4 regions of the Phyllobacterium sp. SL163 genome follow, and region 1 is predicted to be linked to each of the others. Evidence: predicted binding sites of a transcription regulator. Region 1 holds the regulator's gene; each other region holds the start of a gene.
The links. The regulator PhoB, encoded in region 1, activates phosphate uptake and scavenging genes when phosphate is short. The targets are predictions, from matches to a motif close to TGTCATNNANCTGTCAT.

Region 1 (4,804 bases):
CGAGACGCTGACCCGGATCGTCGAGGTGCACTATCCCGGCATCAAGCAGAACCTCGTGCGCGCCGCCCTCACCCAGTTCTACGAGATCCGCGATGTGCCCGGCCTGAAGAAGAAGCCGTCGACATCCGAAGCGCTGGACTGGATCCGCCTGCTGGTCGCCGACGACATCGCCCCGGAAGATTTGCGGGCCGACCCGAAGAACGCCTTGCCGAAACTGCACGGCGCCCTGCTGAAGAACGAGCAGGACGTGCATCTGTTCGAGCGGCTGGCCTTCATGGCGAGGAGGCAGGGATGACGCTCGCCATCCGCCCCATCGAGAGAACCGGCATCGTTCATCGCTTGCAATAAAAGGGTCCCACAATGTTCCTCCCCTTCTTCCTCGAGCTCAAGGCGGCCAAGATTCCCGTATCGCTGCGGGAATATCTGACGTTGCTTGAGGGGCTGGATGCGGGGCTGGTGACCTATGATGTGGAAGGGTTCTACTATCTCGCCCGTTCCGCCCTGGTGAAGGACGAGCGCCATCTCGACCGCTTCGATCAGGTCTTCGGCCACGTGTTCAAGGGGCTGGAACTGCTCGGCGGCGAGAGCGGCATCGACATTGCCAATCTGCCCGAGGAATGGTTGCGCCGGCTGGCCGAAAAACACCTCACCGAAGAAGAGAAAAAGCTGATCGAGGCACTGGGCGGTTTCGACAAGCTGATGGAAATCCTGCGCCAGCGGCTTGAGGAGCAGAAGGGCCGGCATCAGGGCGGCTCGAAATGGATCGGCACGGCCGGAACCTCACCCTTCGGTGCCTATGGCTACAATCCGGAAGGCGTGCGCATCGGCCAGGACGAAAGCCGCAACCGCCGTGCGGTCAAGGTGTGGGACAAGCGCGAATTCAGGAATTTCGACGACAGCGTCGAGCTGGGCACCCGCAACATCAAGGTTGCCCTCAAACGGCTGCGCCGCTGGGTGCGCGAAGGCGCCGATGACGAGCTCGACCTGTCGGGCACCATCAGGTCAACCGCCGAACACGGCTATCTCGATGTCCAGACGCGGCCCGAACGGCGCAATCATGTCAAGCTGCTGATGTTCTTCGATGTGGGCGGCTCCATGGACGAACATATCCGGATCGCAGAAGAACTGTTCTCCGCCGTCCGCTCCGAATTCAAGCACATGGAATATTTCTACTTCCACAATTGCCTCTACGAGGGCGTGTGGAAGGACAACCGCCGCCGCCACGCGGAAAAAATCCCGACGCTCGATCTCATCCATAAATACGGACCGGACTACAAGGTCATCTTCGTCGGGGATGCCGCCATGGCGCCCTACGAGGTTTCCCATGCGGGCGGATCAGTCGAACACTGGAACCAGGAGGCCGGGGCGGTCTGGCTCGGCCGGGTGCTCGACCACTGGAAGAACGCCGCCTGGCTCAATCCGTCAAAGGAACAGTACTGGGACTACACCGCCTCGACGGCGATGATCCGCAAGATTTTCGCGCATCGCATGTATCCCATGACCCTGGCGGGCATCGAAGGAGCGACGCGCGAACTCTCGCGCAGGCACTGATTACCCGAACGAGTACCCAGCACCGCGCACGGTGCGGATCGGATCGATCGAGCGGCCGATATTGATGGCCTTGCGCAGCCGCCCCACATGCACGTCGACGGTACGGTCGTCCACATAGATGTCAGCGCCCCAGACATTGTCCAGGAGCTGACCGCGCGAGAACACCCGGCCGGGAGACTGCATCAGGAATTCCAGCAGGCGGAATTCGGTCGGCCCGAGCTTCAGCTCGCGTTCCTTGCGGAACACGCGGTGCTGCTCGCGGTCGAGCTTCAGGTCGCCGAAGCTGAGCACATGCGACAGCAGGCTCGGATTGACCCGGCGCAGCATGGCCTTGATGCGGGCAAGCAGTTCCGGGGTGGAGAACGGCTTGACCATGTAGTCATCGGCGCCGGTGGCAAGGCCGCGCACCCGCTCGCTCTCTTCGCCGCGCGCCGTCAGCATGATGATCGGCAGGATTTCCGTCTCGCGCCGTGCCCGCAGGCGGCGGCAGAGTTCGATGCCGGAAAGGCCCGGCAGCATCCAGTCGAGAATGAGCAGATCCGGCACTTTTTCACGCAGCGCAATTTCCGCCTCGTCACCGCGTGCGATTGTCTCGACGACATAGCCTTCGGCTTCAAGATTGTACCGGAGAAGGACGCTGAGCGCTTCCTCGTCTTCGACAACAGTGATTTTGGGAGCGATCGCCATTGCTGGAATCCTGATTCTGTTTAAGGCTGTCTGGCTTCATCGACGATGATGCTGTGGGTCTGGTCTTCCTTGGGCCGTTCGGCCGGAAGCTGGGCACCCGTCACGATGTAGTAGACCGTTTCAGCAATGTTCGTCGCATGGTCTCCGATGCGCTCGATGTTCTTGGCGCAGAAGAGAAGGTGCGTGCAGGCAGAGATGTTGCGCGGGTCTTCCATCATGTAGGTCAGGAGTTCGCGGAACAGCGAGGTATACAGCGCATCGATTTCGTCATCGCGCTCGCGCACGATGTTGACCTGCTGCACGGAGCGTGTCGCATAGGCGTCGAGCACGTCCTTGAGCTGCGTCAGGGCGAGTTCCGCGATGGTCTGCAGGCCGCGATAGACCGACAGTGTCTGGCGTGTATCGGTGACGGCGACAACCCGCTTGGCGATGTTCTTGCCGAGGTCGCCGACCCGTTCGAGGTCGGAGGAAATGCGGATGGCGCCGATGATCTCACGCAGATCGATCGCCATGGGCTGGCGCTTGCCGATGATGGTGATGGCCTTTTCGTCGATCTCGCGCTGTCCGGCATCGAGGATGAGATCATCCGAAATGACGCGCTGGGCCAGCGCGTTGTCGGAGTTCACCATGGCGGTGACGGCCTGTTCGACCATGCGTTCGGCATGGCCGCCCATTTCGGCGATCTTGTGCGTCAGGAACTTCAGTTCGTCGTCATAGGAACGGACGGTATGCTGCGACTCGGTCATATTCTTATCCCTGTTTCCCGTGATTAGCCGAAGCGTCCGGTGATGTAGTCCTGCGTGCGCTTTTCCGTCGGATTGGTGAACATCATTTCCGTATCGCCCACCTCGACGAGATTTCCGAGATGGAACATGGCGGTGCGCTGCGAAACGCGGGCCGCCTGCTGCATCGAATGGGTGACGATGACGATGGTGTAGTTCTGGCGCAGTTCGTCGATCAGCTCCTCGACCTTTGCCGTGGCAATCGGATCGAGCGCCGAGCATGGTTCGTCCATCAGGATGACTTCCGGGCTGACGGCAATGGCGCGGGCGATGCACAGGCGCTGCTGCTGGCCGCCGGAAAGGCCGGTGCCGGCTTCATGCAGGCGGTCCTTTACCTCGTCGAACAGGCTGGCGCGGCGCAGGCTCTTCTCGACGATTTCCTCCAGCTCGTGCCGGTTCTTGGCAAGACCATGGATGCGCGGGCCATAGGCCACGTTCTCGAAAATGGACTTCGGGAACGGATTGGGCTTCTGGAAAACCATGCCGACCCGGGCGCGCAGCTCGACCACGTCGATTTTCGGATTGTAGATATCCTCATCATCGAGCGTGATCTTGCCGCCGATCTTGCAGCCTTCGATCGTGTCGTTCATGCGGTTCAGCGAGCGCAGGAAGGTCGACTTGCCGCAACCGGACGGGCCGATCAGCGCCGTCACCATCTTCTCAGGCACATCGAGGCTGACACCGAACAGGGCCTGCTTTTCACCGTAGTGAACGGTGACATCCTTGCCCTGCATTTTGATCGTATTGACCTGTGCACTCATTTTGTCGTTTACCGCTTTTTCGAGAGATCGTTCTGTCATGAGATTCATTGTTCGCTCCCGTTTTACCTACCAGCGCCGCTCGAAGCGGCGACGCAGAATGATGGCCCCGATATTCATGACTGCAAGAAACAGAAGCAGCACGATGATAGCGCCGGATGTGCGCTCGACAAAGGCCCGCTCCGCTTCGTTCGCCCACATGTAGATCTGCACCGGCAGGGCGGTTGACGGATCAAGCGGCGTGACCGGATAGTTGGCAACGAAGGCCACCATGCCGATGAGCAGCAGCGGTGCTGTTTCACCCAGCGCGTGGGCAAGGCCGATGATCGTGCCAGTCAGGATGCCGGGGGCGGCCAGCGGCAGCACATGGTGAAACACCATCTGTGTCTTCGAGGCACCGATGCCCAGTGCCGCCGAGCGGATGGATGGCGGCACGGCGCGCAAGGCCGCACGGGTGGCGATGATGATCGTCGGCAGCGTCATCAGCGTCAGCACCAGGCCGCCGACCAGCGATGCGGAGCGCGGCAGGCCGAAGAAATTGATGAACACGGCCAGCCCGAGCAGACCGAAGACGATGGACGGAACCGCGGCGAGATTGTTGATGTTGACCTCGATGATGTCTGTCAGGCGGCTCTTCTTGGCGTATTCTTCCAGATAGATCGATGCGGCCACGCCGATGGGCAGGGAAAGGCACAGAACGATCAGCATCATGTAGAGCGAGCCGATGAGGGCCACACCGAGACCCGACGTTTCCGGACGGCTCGATGCGCCGAAGGTGAACAGGCCGCTGTTGAAGCGCTGCGCCATGGCGCCTTCCTTGGCCAGCGTGTTCATCCAGGCAACCTGACGGTCCGATACCTTGCGGTTGGCCTGATCGACACTCAGGTCGATCTGGCCCTTGAAGGCCGAGTCGATGTCGCCGCCGGTCAGCACCCAGAGGGTCTGCGTCGTGCCGATCAGTGCCGGATTTCCTGAAACCAGTTCCCGCAGCTGGCTGCGCGAGCCGTCGGAGACAAGCTTGCTCAG
Region 2 (4,804 bases), on a different contig from region 1:
TCGACGAGTTCGGCCGCGGTGATCTGGACATGATCGATGAAATTGTTGCTCCACAGGGATTCGATCATCATGTTGGCAAACCGCGCCGTCATGATGTTCTGCACGGTTTCCTTGCCGAGGAAGTGGTCGACGCGATAGACCTGCGTTTCCGGCACGCGGTTCAATATCCTGGCATTGAGCGCCTTAGCCGAGGCGAGGTCGGTGCCGAACGGCTTTTCGATCACAAGGCGGCGGAAGGCACCACCCGTTTCTTTCAGCAGGTCGTGATCGGCGAGCTTGTCGACGATATCGCCGAAGAACAGCGGTGGCACCGCAAGGTAATAGGCGGCGTTCCGCCCGGCCTGCGCTCCGAGCTGGCCGGCAATCTCGGCATAGATGGCATCCTGCGTGAAGTCGCCCTGCCGATAGAAGATGCGCGAGCGCAGTCCCTGCCATGTCTCGACGCTGTAGTTGGCCTTGATGTTGGACGTCGTGAGAAAATCCTCAAGCTTGGCGCGCAGCATTTCGTCATCGCCAGGTTCAATGCCGATGCCAAGGATCTGCAGGCTGTCGCTCACGAGACCACTCTGCGTCATGTTGAGGACGGTGGGAACGAGCAGCCGCCGCGTCAGATCGCCCGTTGCGCCGAAGATGACCAGAGTGACGGGCGGAGCGGGCGCGATGGTCGGTTCAGTCACGGGAGCTCCTTTGGTTCAACACTGGGCACATGGTGGTTAGCGCGTGAGGCTCTTGGCCGGTTCGTTCCGAGAATGAACGGAATAACGCGCGGCGTGGCAAGCATTATCTTGCTGGCTTGCCACGATTTCATCCGCCAGGGGAAGCTGTTTTGTGATGCGCGTGGGGGCCTATTTGCCCTTGCCGAATTTGATGGGCTTGCCGTCAGGGTCCGAAAGCGCAGTCTTGATCGCATTGAGGAATGCTTCGGGATTGTCGATGGAAATGTTGACGCTCTTGGCTTCCTTGAACGGGTTGAGACCCGAAAGCTTGAGGTTGGCGGTTTCCTCTTCGTACCTGATTTCCTGAAGTTCTCTAAGGCGCATCCTGACGTCCAATCGCGGTTTGCAGTGAATGGTCCTGTCACATATTCGAAAAATGGTTGTCATAATCAACAGCTGAAAGTTGAAATGACTGCCTCAGTGCAGCTATTTTGGCGCATGAACGCCCGTGGAATCGGGGTTTGGGCGAATGGCCTCACCCATGGCCGACCGTCCTCGGTGTCACAAAACGCTCCAGTTCCCCGGATTGATCGGCAAGATCGGACCAGCGCCCGGCGATGAAATCGATGACGGCTAGCCCCGCCGTGGGGTATTTCTGCTGGAGGCGGGTGAGATCGGCCTCCCGTCCCCTACCGGCGAGCCGAAGGGCTGCATCGTGCAACCCCGGATTATGGCCGACAACCAGCAATGTCCCGATCCCCGGCTCCACCGCCCTGATAACATCCAGTATCACCCGTGCGGGCGCCTCGTAGATCCGCGGCTCCTCCCGCCAGCGTATGCCGTCTCCGATGACGGGACGCAGCAGTTCCCATGTCTCCCGTGTCCGTCGTGCCGTGGAGACAAGGGCGAGATCCGGTATGAGTCCTTCTCCGGTCATATATCCTGCCATCATGGGGCCGGCCCGGCGGCCGCGTTCGGCAAGCGGGCGGTCGTGGTCGTCAACACCATCCGGCCAGTCCGATTTGGCATGGCGAAACAGGAGAAGTCGCAGCATCTGTTTTGCTCCATGGCACTTAGCTCACCCGATCATATAACATGAACGGGAATGCATGGAGGCTGGTATCATCGGAGAGGGCAATCCTCTCCGATGATATGCCGAACGGATTACTTGTGCAGTCCGGGAATGGTGACCTGAAACACCTGGAACATGGTGTCGACATCGGCACCGCCCTCGGCCTTGTAGCTCGCGCCGACCTGAAAGCCGTCCTGGGTCAGGAAGTCATTGTCGTTGCCGACGAACAGGAAATAGTCGTCCGGCAGCTTGGGATCGAGGACGCTGACAAGTGCCATAGCTTCCCATTTTTCCGACAGGTTGTTGCGGTCATTGGGCGCACCGTTATGCAGGCCGAAGCGCGACAGGTTCGCATTGTCATTGATATCAATGAAGGGGGTCAATGTTGCCGGAGTAATCGAAGGGTCGACGATGCCCTTGGGTGCAACGGCCTTGTCGGCATCGAAGGCGCTTCCGGCGATATCGGTGGCCGCCGAGGTGTCGACGACGGTGATGTTGCGGTAGAGCGACGTGTCGCCGTCAAGGCCATAACCGTTGCCGCTGTCGCGTGCCAGCATCAGAAATGCCTTGTCCGACAAAGCCACGATCTCGCTCTGCGCTGCCACAGCCTTCTTGCCCTTGGCATTGGTGAAGACGGGAAGCGGCACGACATATTCATGCACCAGCTTCAGATGGGCCGGATCGGCTGCGTCATAGATGAGGGCGCGGGTGTTCTGGCGGGTCGAACTGGAATCGCCACCATCCTGCCGGGCGGCCGACTGGAGAACGGCGATCAGGAACTTGCCGTCGGGCGTCAGTGCCATGCCTTCCAGGCCCTGATTGTTCTGGCGGCCGGTATCGGGATCCTTCGGATCGGGCGCCTGAGCGCCGGGCCCCGGATTGTTGGAGGAGAAATTCGCCTTGCCATGGCGCATGGGAACCAGCGCTGCCGGAGGCTGGGTTGCCGACATCATGCGGCCTTCGGCGGAAAAGCGGTAAATATTCGGTCCATACTCGTCGCTGATGAACATCGTGCCGTCGGCGAGGCGGACGATTGCCTCATTGTCCAGGGATATCTTGCCATTGACGGCCTGCGGCAGCATGGGAAAATCCCCGGCAGCGGCGCGAACATCGGACTGCGGGTCGAGGCCGGTTGTATCGGCGCCCTTATTATCCACCAGCAGCAACGTGTCGGTGAGTGCAGCCTCGACGCCGCTCTGCTGCTTGTCGGCGGACGGTGTTGCGCCGGGCGCCACCGGCGTGAACCGGATCGACAGCATGTTGAGGCGGGGGCGGTAGTCGGTTGTACCCGCCACATTGTAACCGCGGTCGGGCAGGAGCAGCATCGTGCCCTTGTAGCTGTTGCCATCGCGGCTCCAGTCGGCCGGGTTCATCGCCATGCCCGAGCCGGAACCGAAGGTTTCACCGAATTTGTCGCGCTGATTGGCCGGAATTCGTCCAACGCCGACCAGCCCCTTGTTGACGAGCGTTGCGCCGCTGATCGCAACCGAATTATCGGCAAAGGCTGCGGCCGGAAGTATGGCCATGGAGGTTGCAAGCAACCGCAACAGGATTGACGGCAGATGGCGCATGGAAAAATCCTTTGACAAGACAGTGTGGCGGGTGGTCTCGGGGTCGATCTTGGGAAGAGACCGCCCCCCGGAATCGCGCAAGGAGACCTTTCCGGTAGGGTCTAGAACCGGAATGTAATACGCGCATGACAGCGGCTATGGCCTTGGGTCCCGCTGGTCATCAGCCGGGCAACCCGGCTCAACAATATTTGCGCTACCAAGACGGCGCACACGCGATAGTATAGTCCGTACAACGGGATGATCGACGGGAGCGGGGAATGGCTGGAGTTTCGGTTCACGCAACAGAGGACGGTGCGGGCGTCGGGACTGCTGCCGTTCCGCCGCGTGCCCCTGTCGAGATTGAGCTGAAGCTGCGGGCACCCGTGGGCATGCTCGATGAAATTCGCGCCTCCGCAGCGGTTCAGCAGGCCGCCCGCAACAAGGGCTTGATCCGGCGGCTTGATGCCACCTATTACGACACCTCAGATCACCGGCTGTTTGCGGCGGGATTGTCGCTGCGTGTCCGGCGTGAGGGCCGTCAACATGTGCAGACGGTCAAGCGGGCAGCAGATCACGGTTCTCTGCAACGCAATGAGTGGGAGACGGTGGTGAGCGGCATGGCGCCCGACCTTGCTCTGCTGCCGCTTGCCGACATCGGCGCGCCTTTGGACGGAATGACGGCGGATGAGCTGGCACCGGTTTTTGCGACCAGGGTCCGGCGGCATCTGCTGATGCTCGACCATCAGGATGCCCGGATCGAACTTGCGCTCGATGACGGCGTCATTGAATTCGGCGCGTCGCGCGTGCCGCTGTCGGAAGTCGAACTTGAGCTGAAGCAGGGGAAAGTCGCGGCGCTCTATCAGTTCGGTCTCAATCTGATGGACGTTGCGCCGCTTTGCCTGGAAACGCAGAGCAAATCGGCGCGGGGGTATGCGCTGGCGCTTGGCGATGAACCATCGGCGGTCAAGGCGGCACCGTCCGGCTTCGTCAGGTCTGATACGGTCGATGAGGCGATTGCCAAGCTTCTGACCAATTGCCAGCAGCAGATCGTGGCCAATCTTAGCGCCAGTCAAACCGGGCAGGAGCCGGAAGGCGTCCACCAGTTGCGCGTCGCGCTCCGGCGATTGCGCGTGGCGCTGCATTTTCTCTGCCGTGAGTTGCAGGCGCCGTCGCTGGAGAACCTCAGCACCGAGGCAAAACTGTTCGGGCAGGCGCTGGGTCCCGCCCGAAACTGGGACGTTTTCCTGCATTCGACCCTGGCGGAGATTGAGGAAGCCAACCTGCCGCACATCAATATATCCGCCTTCCGTGCGGCATGCATGTCCTCCCACGATCAGGCCTACCAGACCGTCCGGCATATCATCGGCGATCCCAGGACCAACCGGTTCCTGTTGTCCCTGGGGCTGGTGATCGAACAGAGGAGCTGGCGCAACGATATTGCCAGCGAGGATTTGCGCATCCTGACCGAGCCGCTGGGGCAGTTTGCGGCGCGGGTGCTGGACCGGATAGAACGGCAGGTCCGCAGA
Region 3 (4,804 bases), 270 kb from region 1:
CATCGGCAATATTCATCGGCCCGGCGCGTTGACGCCGTCGGTCGTCCTGTCGCTCGGATTGGGGCTGACACTGCTGGTGACGCTGGCGCTGATCGATGGCAGCTTGCGCCAGCAGCTCGCCGGCAACCTGCCGGAACGGGCACCGAACTTTTTCTTTGTCGATATCCAGAGCACGCAGGTCGACCAGTTCACCAGCCTTCTGCAGAAGGCTGCGCCGCAGGGCAAGATTGTCAGCGCGCCAATGCTGCGCGGCCGCATCGTTGCGTTCAACGGCACGGATGTCGGCAAGCTGACCATACCGCCGGAAGGGGCATGGGTGTTGCGTGGGGATCGCGGTATTACCTACGCCAAGAAAATACCGGAAAACTCGGTGCTGACGGCGGGTACCTGGTGGCCGGAGGGTTACACCGGCGAGCCGCTTGTGTCCTTCTCGGCCGAGGAGGCGCGTAACCTTGGCCTCAAGCTTGGCGATACGGTCACTGTCAATGCGCTCGGCCGCAATATCACGGCGCGCATTGCCAATTTCCGGCAAGTGGAGTGGGAATCGCTTGCGATCAATTTCGTCATGGTGTTCTCGCCCAATGCTTTTGCCGGTGCCCCGCATGCCTGGCTTGCCACGCTCACCGATCCCTCTGCGACAACACAGGAAGAGGCCACGGTCATGCGTGATGTGACCCGGGCTTTTCCTGCCGTCACGTCCGTGCGGGTGAAGGATGCCATTAGCATTGCCAATGAACTGGTCGGACAGCTGGCGGTTGCGATCCGCGCCGCGGCGTCGGTGGCTCTGATCGCCTCCATCCTTGTGCTCGGCGGCGCGCTTGCGGCCGGCAACCGCGCCCGCGTGCATGACGCGGTGGTCCTGAAAACTCTTGGCGCCACGCGGCGCACTCTGATCAAGGCGTTCAGCTACGAATATGTCATCCTGGGGCTGGCGACAGCGACTTTCGCGCTCCTGGCGGGCGGATTGGCGGCCTGGTATGTGGTTGTGCGGGTGATGAAACTGCCCGCATCATTCCAGCCGGAAGTGGCGGTTTCCACGCTGGTCCTGGCGCTGGTTCTCACCGTCGGATTTGGCCTTGCGGGAACCTGGAGAATCCTTGGTCAAAAGGCGGCTCCGATCCTGCGAAACCTCTGAAATCGTTAAAAAAGCGTAATATGCGAGCGTTTTGCCCGCATTTGCCCGCCAAACACGCGATCTTGAGTAAAACAGGTCTTGTTATCGCCCTGCTGAATCCCCATAATTCATCGCAAGGCATGCTGGGGTCCCGCCAGCGGCGCCTGGGAATAACCCCCGACACCCGACGGGACGAAGCAATGAGGAAAACCATGGCTGACTATCGCAACATCCAGGCCCGTACATCGGCCGGAGTGCGTGTGGACGCGGGGATCGATCAAGGTCTACGCAGCTACATGCTGAAGGTCTACAATCTGATGGGGATCGGTCTCGCAGTGACCGGTCTTGCCGCGCTTGCAATTGTTTATCTCGCAACCACCAATGATGCATCGCTCGCGGTCGCTCAATTGCCGAATGGCAAGATGCTGACCAGCCTTGGCGTGGCGCTTTACGGCTCGCCCCTGCGTTGGGTTGTTATGCTCGCACCGCTCGCCGCAGTGTTCTTTTTGAGCTTCCGCATTGAGAAAATGAGCGTTTCGGCGGCCCAGACAACCTTCTGGGTTTATGCAGCGCTCGTCGGTGTTTCTCTGTCGTCGATCTTCCTTGTCTATACGTCGGGAAGCATCGTGCAGACATTCTTCATCACCGCCGCATCCTTTGGTGCGCTGTCACTCTACGGCTACGCGACGAAGCGCGATCTCTCCGGAATGGGTTCGTTCCTGTTCATGGGTCTGATCGGCATTCTCCTTGCCGGTTTGGTCAACATCTTCCTGCAGTCCAGTGCTTTGCAGTTTGCAATCTCTGCGATCGGCGTTCTGGTCTTTGCAGGTCTGACGGCCTATGACACCCAGAGCATCAAGGAAATGTACTATGAAGGCGACAGCTCGGACACCTATGGCCGCAAGGCGATCATGGGTGCGTTGCGCCTCTATCTCGACTTCATCAACATGTTCATGTTCCTGTTGCAGTTCCTCGGCAACCGCAACTGATCCTGGACGTTATGAACGAGTGAAAAAGGGCAGCGGAAACGCTGCCCTTTTTCTTGGCGGCATTGCATTCATCCGGTATTTTTGCGATCGATTGCGGTCATGACCAGCATTCATATCCGCCCGGCACAGCCCGCTGACCTGCCCGCTATCACTGCAATCTATCGCGATGCGGTTCTGCATGGTACGGCCACCTACGAGATCGAGCCGCCCGCGCTGGCGGAGATGACCAAGCGGTTCCATATGATCACCAGTGATGGTTTCCCCTACAGCGTGGCAGAGATGGACGGCATCGTGAGCGGCTACGCCTATGCCAGTTATTTCCGTACCCGCCCGGCCTATTGGTGGAGTGTCGAGGATTCGATCTACATTGCGCCGCAAGCCAAGGGCAAAGGCATGGGCAAAGCCCTGCTTCGACGCTTGATCATCGATTGCGCAGCGCTTGGATTTCGCCAGTTCATCGCTGTTATTGGCGATGGTCACGCTGCGTCAGCGTCGGTGCGCCTGCATGCCAGTTGCGGTTTCAGGCATTGCGGCACCATTGAAGGATCGGGTTTCAAGCATGGCCGCTGGCTGGATACGGTTCTCATGCAGCTTGACATGAATGGCGGGACCACGACCCTCCCGGGGCCGGCACCTTTAAGAGGCTGAGCAGCTTTAGCTCCGCACAACCTGCAGCGATTTGTCGAAGATCCTGAGTACCCTGTCGAGTTCCGTGCCGCGCTTGAGAATAAGACCGCTCGCGGCAATTACGCTATAGGCGCCTTGCTTGCGGGCCAGCCGCGGATTTTTCTCGATCCGGAACATCGGCACTTCACTGGTTCGGCGAAACACAGAAAACACAGCCCGGTCGTTCAGGTGGTCAATAGCATAATCGCGCCATTCGCCTGCTGAAACCATGAAGCCGTATATTCTGAGGATTTGATCAAGTTCCCGCCGATTGAATGTAACGGGGAGATCACGTGCGCCGGAGAGTGAAATGAGTTTCGCCTGCTGTTGCGATTCGTCGCCACCTGCATTGCTGTCCATCAATCAATCCGCCCTTAGATTTGCCGTATGACAACTGGATGACAGAAGGGTGACCTGTTCGGCCCGCATTTACAAGCCTGTAAGTGTCAGGGCACGCGCAATTGAACGCAAAAATGTCGCTGCTGCTGTGCCTTTCACAAAGGAATACGCCCTGTTTCCATTGGTGATGTCTGGCCACAGTTTCGCCATGTTGCACTCGCATTGCCGCCGGATTTCAGACCCACCTTCAGCCCGTTGTCTGAGACGGTTCGGTCTTGAGCGGCCCGATACCCCAAAGCCCCCCGCCCAAACGGGCTGTTCTGGCCGAACCATTCAGTCTCTCAATGGCAACAAGCCCCAAGACTTCAGGCTGGTTTTACCAGCCTTTTTTCTTGTCTGCAGAAATGCTCTTTAAAATCAGGGCTTTGTCATGATCGAGGCGCCAATGATGGGCCCCGGTTTGCCTTCACCAAGCATTTCCTGCAACAGGACGGCGCAGCCGGAAGCCTTCTTGCTGGCAATCTCGGTCAGCGGAATTTCGATCTTCTGCGATTTGCCATCCCACATGCCAACCGTTTCCATTGCGCGAACGCTGTTGGCGTAGCTGACATTGCGCCCGCCGTTCTCGCCATCGGGTATGGAAACAATGGTTTCCTTGTTGAAATAGGCAAGAAGAACGCGCACAGGATTTTTTGCGGCGGCCCCCTCACCAATATTGATGACCAGGCGATCCGGAGAGGTTTTTTCGATCGATACGGGAATTGTCAGGCCAGAATCACCATTGCGCATCTCATCGATTCGGCGCCGGATTTTAGCGCCGTCCTGACCATTTACATGCTCGCGGCCATTGAGGATTGCCTGCGGTGTGTAAACACCTGTCAGTCCAAGTGCCTTGCGATAGGCATTCTGCCGGGCGGTATTTTCCGGCAGGGCGAGATTGTCCACCCACCCGCGATAATCCCAATAGTCAACATGGAAGGCGAGTGCGACGACTTTCCCTTCCGCGACCAGCTGCTTGAGGACGGCGTCGGCAGGTGGGCATGAGCCGCAGCCCTGCGAGGTATAAAGCTCAACCACGCCATCCGGTTTCGTGCCGATGCTCCCGGCATAAACCGGCCACGTGAACCCCGCCGCTGCAAGGAGCGGGCAGGCGATCAGAATGGCTTTGAGCAGGGTGCGCAGGGTCAAGGGTACGAGCTTTCTTCCCGAATTTTTCTTTGATCTTGTATGAGAGCGATTGCCAGACAATTGATAGGGATGCGTTTTATCAAGAGGAAGTCACTTTGAGGTGAATTCGATCACGTTTACAGGCAAAACCATATAATTATTGGCGAAATCGCGAAAAAAAGACCGCCGGGCAACCGGCGGTCTCCGATTTCAGAGCTTTTCGCTGCTTTAAGCGGCGAGATCGCGCAGCACGTACTGCAGGATGCCGCCGTTCTTGAGGTACTCCAGCTCATCGATTGTATCGATACGGCAGATCAGCGGTACCTGCTTGACCGTGCCATCGGCGAACGTCACCGTGGCATGGGTCTTCTGGCGCGGCTGGATCGTGGCAAGACCTTCGATGGAAACTGTCTCATCGCCCTTCAGGCCAAGCGACTGCCAGCTCGTACCCTCTTCCAGCACGAAGGGGACGATGCCCATTCCGACGAGATTCGAACGATGGATGCGCTCGAAGGACTGGGAAATCACA
Region 4 (4,804 bases), on a different contig from region 1:
CGGCGACAGCGAACGGAACTCCAGCCACAGGGGGAAATAGGGCAGATGCAGGCCGCTTGAGATGAAAATCGCGAAATAAGCCAGAGCCAGCCGAAACTCGAACCGAGATGGCTTGTCGTGAAAAGTGTCCGCAGTGGCGGCTGTCATGGAGGAACTTTCGGAGGATCGAGGAACGGCGCACGAATATATGAATAGCCGTATTCCGAAATACCATGATTTGGCCCAACTGCCTAGAAACGCTGAAGGTTTTCCAGCTCAATTATCATGAATACAGAAAATATAAATTAGCCGGCGGAGGCGATCCTCGCAGCGTTCGCTTCGTGGCCGAGCTGCGGCTTGGCACCGGCAATCGCCGTGAGAATATCCTCGAATATATCGGCGCAGGCTTCCCAGCTGAATCCCTGCAGGGTGGCATCGGGATCGACGCGACCCATGGCAAGTGCGCCCAGCGCAGCCTCCTGCAGGTCGGTTGACAGAACGCCTGCGCCCGTCGCACCGATGACATCCTTCGGGCCGGCCACCGGATAGGCCGCGACCGGCAGCCCGCAGGCAATCGCCTCCAGCAGCACCAGGCCGAACGTGTCGGTGCGACTGGGAAAAACAAACACATCGGCACCCGCATAGTGGCGGGCGAGTTCCTCGCCCTCCTTCTTGCCGGCGAACACGGCGTCGGGAAATTTGCGCTTCAGCTCATCCATATCCGGCCCGTCGCCGACGACAAGTTTTGTTCCCGGCAGATCCAGCGCCAGAAAGGCTTCAAGATTCTTTTCCGGCGCAACGCGGCCGACGCAGAGAAAGACGGGATGCGCGAGACCAAGATCGACATCCGCCTGCGGCCGGAACAGATCGCGGTCGACACCGCGCGTCCACACGCGCAGCGTGTCGAAGCCGCGCTCGGTCAGTTCCTCGTAGATGGACTGCGTCGGGACAAGGCAGGTCTCGGCGGCATTGTGGAACCGGCGCAGAAAGCCGTAGGTCCAGGCCAGCGGAATGGGCAGGCGCTCGCGCAGATATTCGGGAAAACGCGTATGAAAGCTGGTGGTAAAGCGCCACTTGTTCTTCAGGCAGGCGCGCCGCGCCATGATGCCGAGCGGGCCTTCCGTGGCGATATGCACGAAGGCGGGCTGCAGCGCCTCGATCCGGGCTTTCACCGCCGCAGGATAGGTCAATGCCAGGCGGATTTCCGGATAGGTGGGGCATGGCGCCGAAGGATAGTCCGCGGGTGAGATGATCGTCACCTCGACGCCCCGCGCCTCCATCTGCTCGCGCAATTGGGTCAGGGTGCGCACCACGCCATTGACCTGCGGATGCCAGGCATCGGAGACGATGACCAGCCGCTTCATCGGATCGATCTCTGCAGGAGACGCCATTCAGGCTGCATTCGCCGCCTTGGGACGCTTGTCCTCGAGTTTGACGACAGGCGCAAAGCCCGCCTTCTCCCCGATCAGATGCGTCCAGGAGATGAGTTCCATCTTGCCGTCATGATGTTCGACAATGGCGGTGCAGCTTTCAACCCAGTCGCCGGTGTTGATGTATTCGATGCCGTCGATTTCTTCGATGGTGGCGTGGTGGATATGGCCGCAGATGACGCCGTCGGCGCCGATGCGCCGGGCCTCGTCGGAAACGACAGTCTGGAAGGAACCGATGAAGTTGACGGCCTTCTTCACCCGGAATTTCGCCCAGGCGGAGAACGACCAGTAGCGCAGCCCGAGCATGCGCCGCACCTTGTTCATGATGGTGTTGATGGCCAGCGCCGCATCATAGGCCCAGTCGCCGAGATAGGCGATGTGGCGGGCATTGCGCACGACGACGTCGAACTGGTCGCCGTGGATCACGAGAAATTTACGGCCGTCAGCCGTTTCGTGCATCGTGCGGTCCATGACCTCGATACCGCCGAAATGCGTGCCTTGGAAATCGCGCAGGAATTCATCGTGGTTGCCGGCGATGTAGAGGATGCGCGCGCCCTTGCGGCTCTTGCGCAGGAGTTTCTGCACGATGTCGTTGTGCTCCTGCGGCCAGTGCCAGCTGCGGCGCAGACGCCATCCATCAACGATATCGCCGACCAGATAGATCGTATCCGCATCGTGATACTTCAGAAAGTCCAGGAGGAAGGTCGCCTTGGCGCCTTTGGAACCAAGATGCACATCGGACAAAAAGAGCGTGCGAAACTTACGTGTCTCTGGCTCAACCATGAGGCTGATCTCCGTTCAGCGCCGGTACGCATCGGTACCTCTGGTCTGACAGAAACCTGATTCATGTCACAGTCTTATGACGCCGCTAAAAAGTCTATGGTTTCCTGCGATAAACACTTGTAACAAAATGGACTTCATTTATGGCTCTTCGTGTCATTTATGCATGCTAAAAAGATTGAATCGCAAATCCCAAGTTGCGACCAGCCAATTTCCGGAGGATATTATCCATGGCCAAGGACAATTCGCCCAACCAGTCCGACCTCGAAGAAAGCGCCCTGTTTTACCACCGCTTTCCTCAGCCGGGTAAACTGGAAATCCAGGCGACGAAGCCGCTTGGAAATCAGCGCGATCTTGCCCTTGCCTATTCCCCCGGTGTCGCCGCGCCCTGCCTGGCCATTCATGAAAACCCCGCTACAGCCGCCGATTATACCAGCCGCGCCAATCTCGTCGCCGTCATCTCCAACGGCACTGCCGTCCTTGGCCTTGGCAATATCGGCCCCCTCGCCTCCAAGCCGGTGATGGAAGGCAAAGCGGTTCTCTTCAAGAAATTCGCCGACATCGACGTCTTCGACATCGAGATCGACGCGCAGGAGATCAACAAGATCGTCGATGTCGTTGCCGCGCTCGAACCCACCTTTGGCGGCATCAACCTCGAGGACATCAAGGCGCCGGAATGCTTTGACGTGGAGGAAATCCTCCGTTCCAAGATGAACATTCCGGTGTTCCATGACGACCAGCACGGCACGGCGATCATCGTCGCCGCTGCCATCCTCAACGGCATGGAGCTGGCCGGCAAGGATCTGTCCAAGGTCAAGATCGTGGCGTCCGGCGCCGGTGCGGCAGCGCTCGCCTGCCTCAACCTTCTGGTCAAGCTCGGCGCCAACCGCAAGAACATCTGGGTCTGCGATCTCGACGGCGTCGTCTATGACGGACGCAACACGCTGATGGACCGCTGGAAATCCGTCTATGCCCAGAAGACCGATGCGCGCGTGCTGGCCGATGTCATCGGCGGTGCCGACGTGTTCCTCGGCCTGTCCGCGGCAGGTGTCCTGAAGCCGGAACTTTTGAAGCAGATGGCGCCGAACCCGCTGATCATGGCGCTGGCAAATCCCAATCCGGAAATCATGCCGGAAGACGCACGCGCCGCACGCCCCGACGCCATGATCTGCACAGGACGTTCCGATTTCCCCAACCAGGTCAACAACGTCCTCTGCTTCCCCTATATTTTCCGCGGCGCGCTGGATTGCGGCGCACGGGCGATCAATGAGGAAATGAAGATGGCGGCGGTCAAGGCCATCGCGGCGCTCGCCCGCGAGGAGCCATCGGATGTGGCGGCTCGCGCCTATTCCGGCGAAACGCCGACCTTCGGCCCCAATTATCTCATTCCCTCGCCGTTCGATCCGCGCCTGATCCTGCGCATCGCGCCGGCAGTGGCCAAGGCGGCCATGGAAACCGGCGTTGCCGACCGCCCCATCGAGGATTTCGAGGTCTATCTCGACAAGCTGAACCGCTTTGTCTTCCGCTCCGGCCTGATCATGAAGCCGATCTTCACCGCAGCGCGGACTGCCGAGAAGAAACGGGTGATCTATTCCGACGGCGAAGACGAGCGGGTTCTGCGCGCGGCACAGGTGGTGCTTGAGGAAGGCACGGCGATCCCGACGCTGATCGGCCGCCCGCAGGTCATCGAGACACGTCTCAAGCGCTATGGCCTGAAGATCAAGCTCGGCACCGATTTTGACATCATCAATCCGGAAGACGATCCGCGCTACCGCGACTATGTCGACCTTCTGGTGAACCTGACCGGCCGGCGCGGCACCACGCCGGAAGTCGCACGCACCATGGTCCGCGCCAGCGGCACGGTGATTGCAGCGCTGGCCATCATGCGCGGCGAAGCCGATGCCATGATCTGCGGTCTGGAAGGCCGGTTCGAGCGCCATCTGCGCAATGTCGACCAGATCATCGGCAAGCTCGAAGGCATCCGCAATTTCTCCGCACTCAGCCTTTTGATTTCACAGCGCGGTGTGCTGTTCCTGACCGATACCTATGTCAGCATCGATCCGACAGCCGAAGAGATTGCGGAAAAGACGGTTCTGGCCGCCAACGAAATCCGCCGCTTCGGCATCGAGCCCAAGGCCGCCCTGCTCTCGCACTCCAACTTCGGTTCGCGCGATTCCGAAAGTGCCGCCAAGATGCGCGCCGCTTCGGAAATCCTGCGCTCCAAGGCACCGGACCTGGAACAGGATGGCGAAATGCATGGCGATTCCGCCCTGTCGGAAATCCTGCGCGAACGTGTGCTGCCGCATTCCCGTTTGAGCGGCGAAGCCAACCTTCTGGTCTTCCCCAATCTCGATGCGGCCAACATCACGCTCAACGTCGTAAAGACGGTCACCGACGCACTGCATGTCGGGCCCATTCTGCTCGGCGCCGCCAAGCCTGTGCATATTCTGACGCCGTCGGTGACATCGCGCGGTATCGTCAACATGACGGCTCTGGCCGTGGTTGAGGCGTCACAGCGCCTGGAATAGCGCGCTGCCGTCTTATTGCTGCCGCACGTTCATGGATGGTTCAGGCGCAGTCAGCCAGGTAGGCTGCGCATGATCTTGCAGGACTAG

Region 2: ACP7B1_RS15270 (esterase-like activity of phytase family protein) is a predicted target of PhoB. The motif match lies at 3,414-3,430, and genes of this name have one in related genera.
Region 3: ACP7B1_RS01245 (DUF2794 domain-containing protein) is a predicted target of PhoB. The motif match lies at 3,157-3,173, and genes of this name have one in related genera.
Region 4: ACP7B1_RS10635 (UDP-2,3-diacylglucosamine diphosphatase) is a predicted target of PhoB. The motif match lies at 2,258-2,274, and genes of this name have one in related genera.

Annotation. Positions count from the first base shown of each region.
Region 1 is NZ_JAFCVE010000001.1:517,581-522,384, reverse strand. It holds gene ACP7B1_RS02615 (AAA family ATPase) at 1-295, shown strand, start outside; gene ACP7B1_RS02610 (VWA domain-containing protein) at 361-1,551, shown strand; gene phoB (phosphate regulon transcriptional regulator PhoB) at 1,552-2,238, opposite strand; gene phoU (phosphate signaling complex protein PhoU) at 2,259-2,984, opposite strand; gene pstB (phosphate ABC transporter ATP-binding protein PstB) at 3,008-3,781, opposite strand; gene pstA (phosphate ABC transporter permease PstA) at 3,848-4,804, opposite strand, start outside.
Region 2 is NZ_JAFCVE010000006.1:238,533-243,336, reverse strand. It holds gene zwf (glucose-6-phosphate dehydrogenase) at 1-677, opposite strand, end outside; gene ACP7B1_RS15280 (hypothetical protein) at 846-1,040, opposite strand; gene ACP7B1_RS15275 (histidine phosphatase family protein) at 1,192-1,710, opposite strand; gene ACP7B1_RS15270 (esterase-like activity of phytase family protein) at 1,821-3,254, opposite strand; gene ACP7B1_RS15265 (CHAD domain-containing protein) at 3,557-4,804, shown strand, end outside.
Region 3 is NZ_JAFCVE010000001.1:250,804-255,607, forward strand. It holds gene ACP7B1_RS01230 (ABC transporter permease) at 1-1,135, shown strand, start outside; gene ACP7B1_RS01235 (Bax inhibitor-1/YccA family protein) at 1,327-2,103, shown strand; gene ACP7B1_RS01240 (N-acetyltransferase family protein) at 2,203-2,751, shown strand; gene ACP7B1_RS01245 (DUF2794 domain-containing protein) at 2,758-3,129, opposite strand; gene ACP7B1_RS01250 (DUF1223 domain-containing protein) at 3,526-4,296, opposite strand; gene acnA (aconitate hydratase AcnA) at 4,504-4,804, opposite strand, start outside.
Region 4 is NZ_JAFCVE010000004.1:172,147-176,950, forward strand. It holds gene ACP7B1_RS10625 (MFS transporter) at 1-147, opposite strand, end outside; gene ACP7B1_RS10630 (glycosyltransferase family 4 protein) at 285-1,343, opposite strand; gene ACP7B1_RS10635 (UDP-2,3-diacylglucosamine diphosphatase) at 1,371-2,192, opposite strand; gene ACP7B1_RS10640 (NADP-dependent malic enzyme) at 2,420-4,717, shown strand.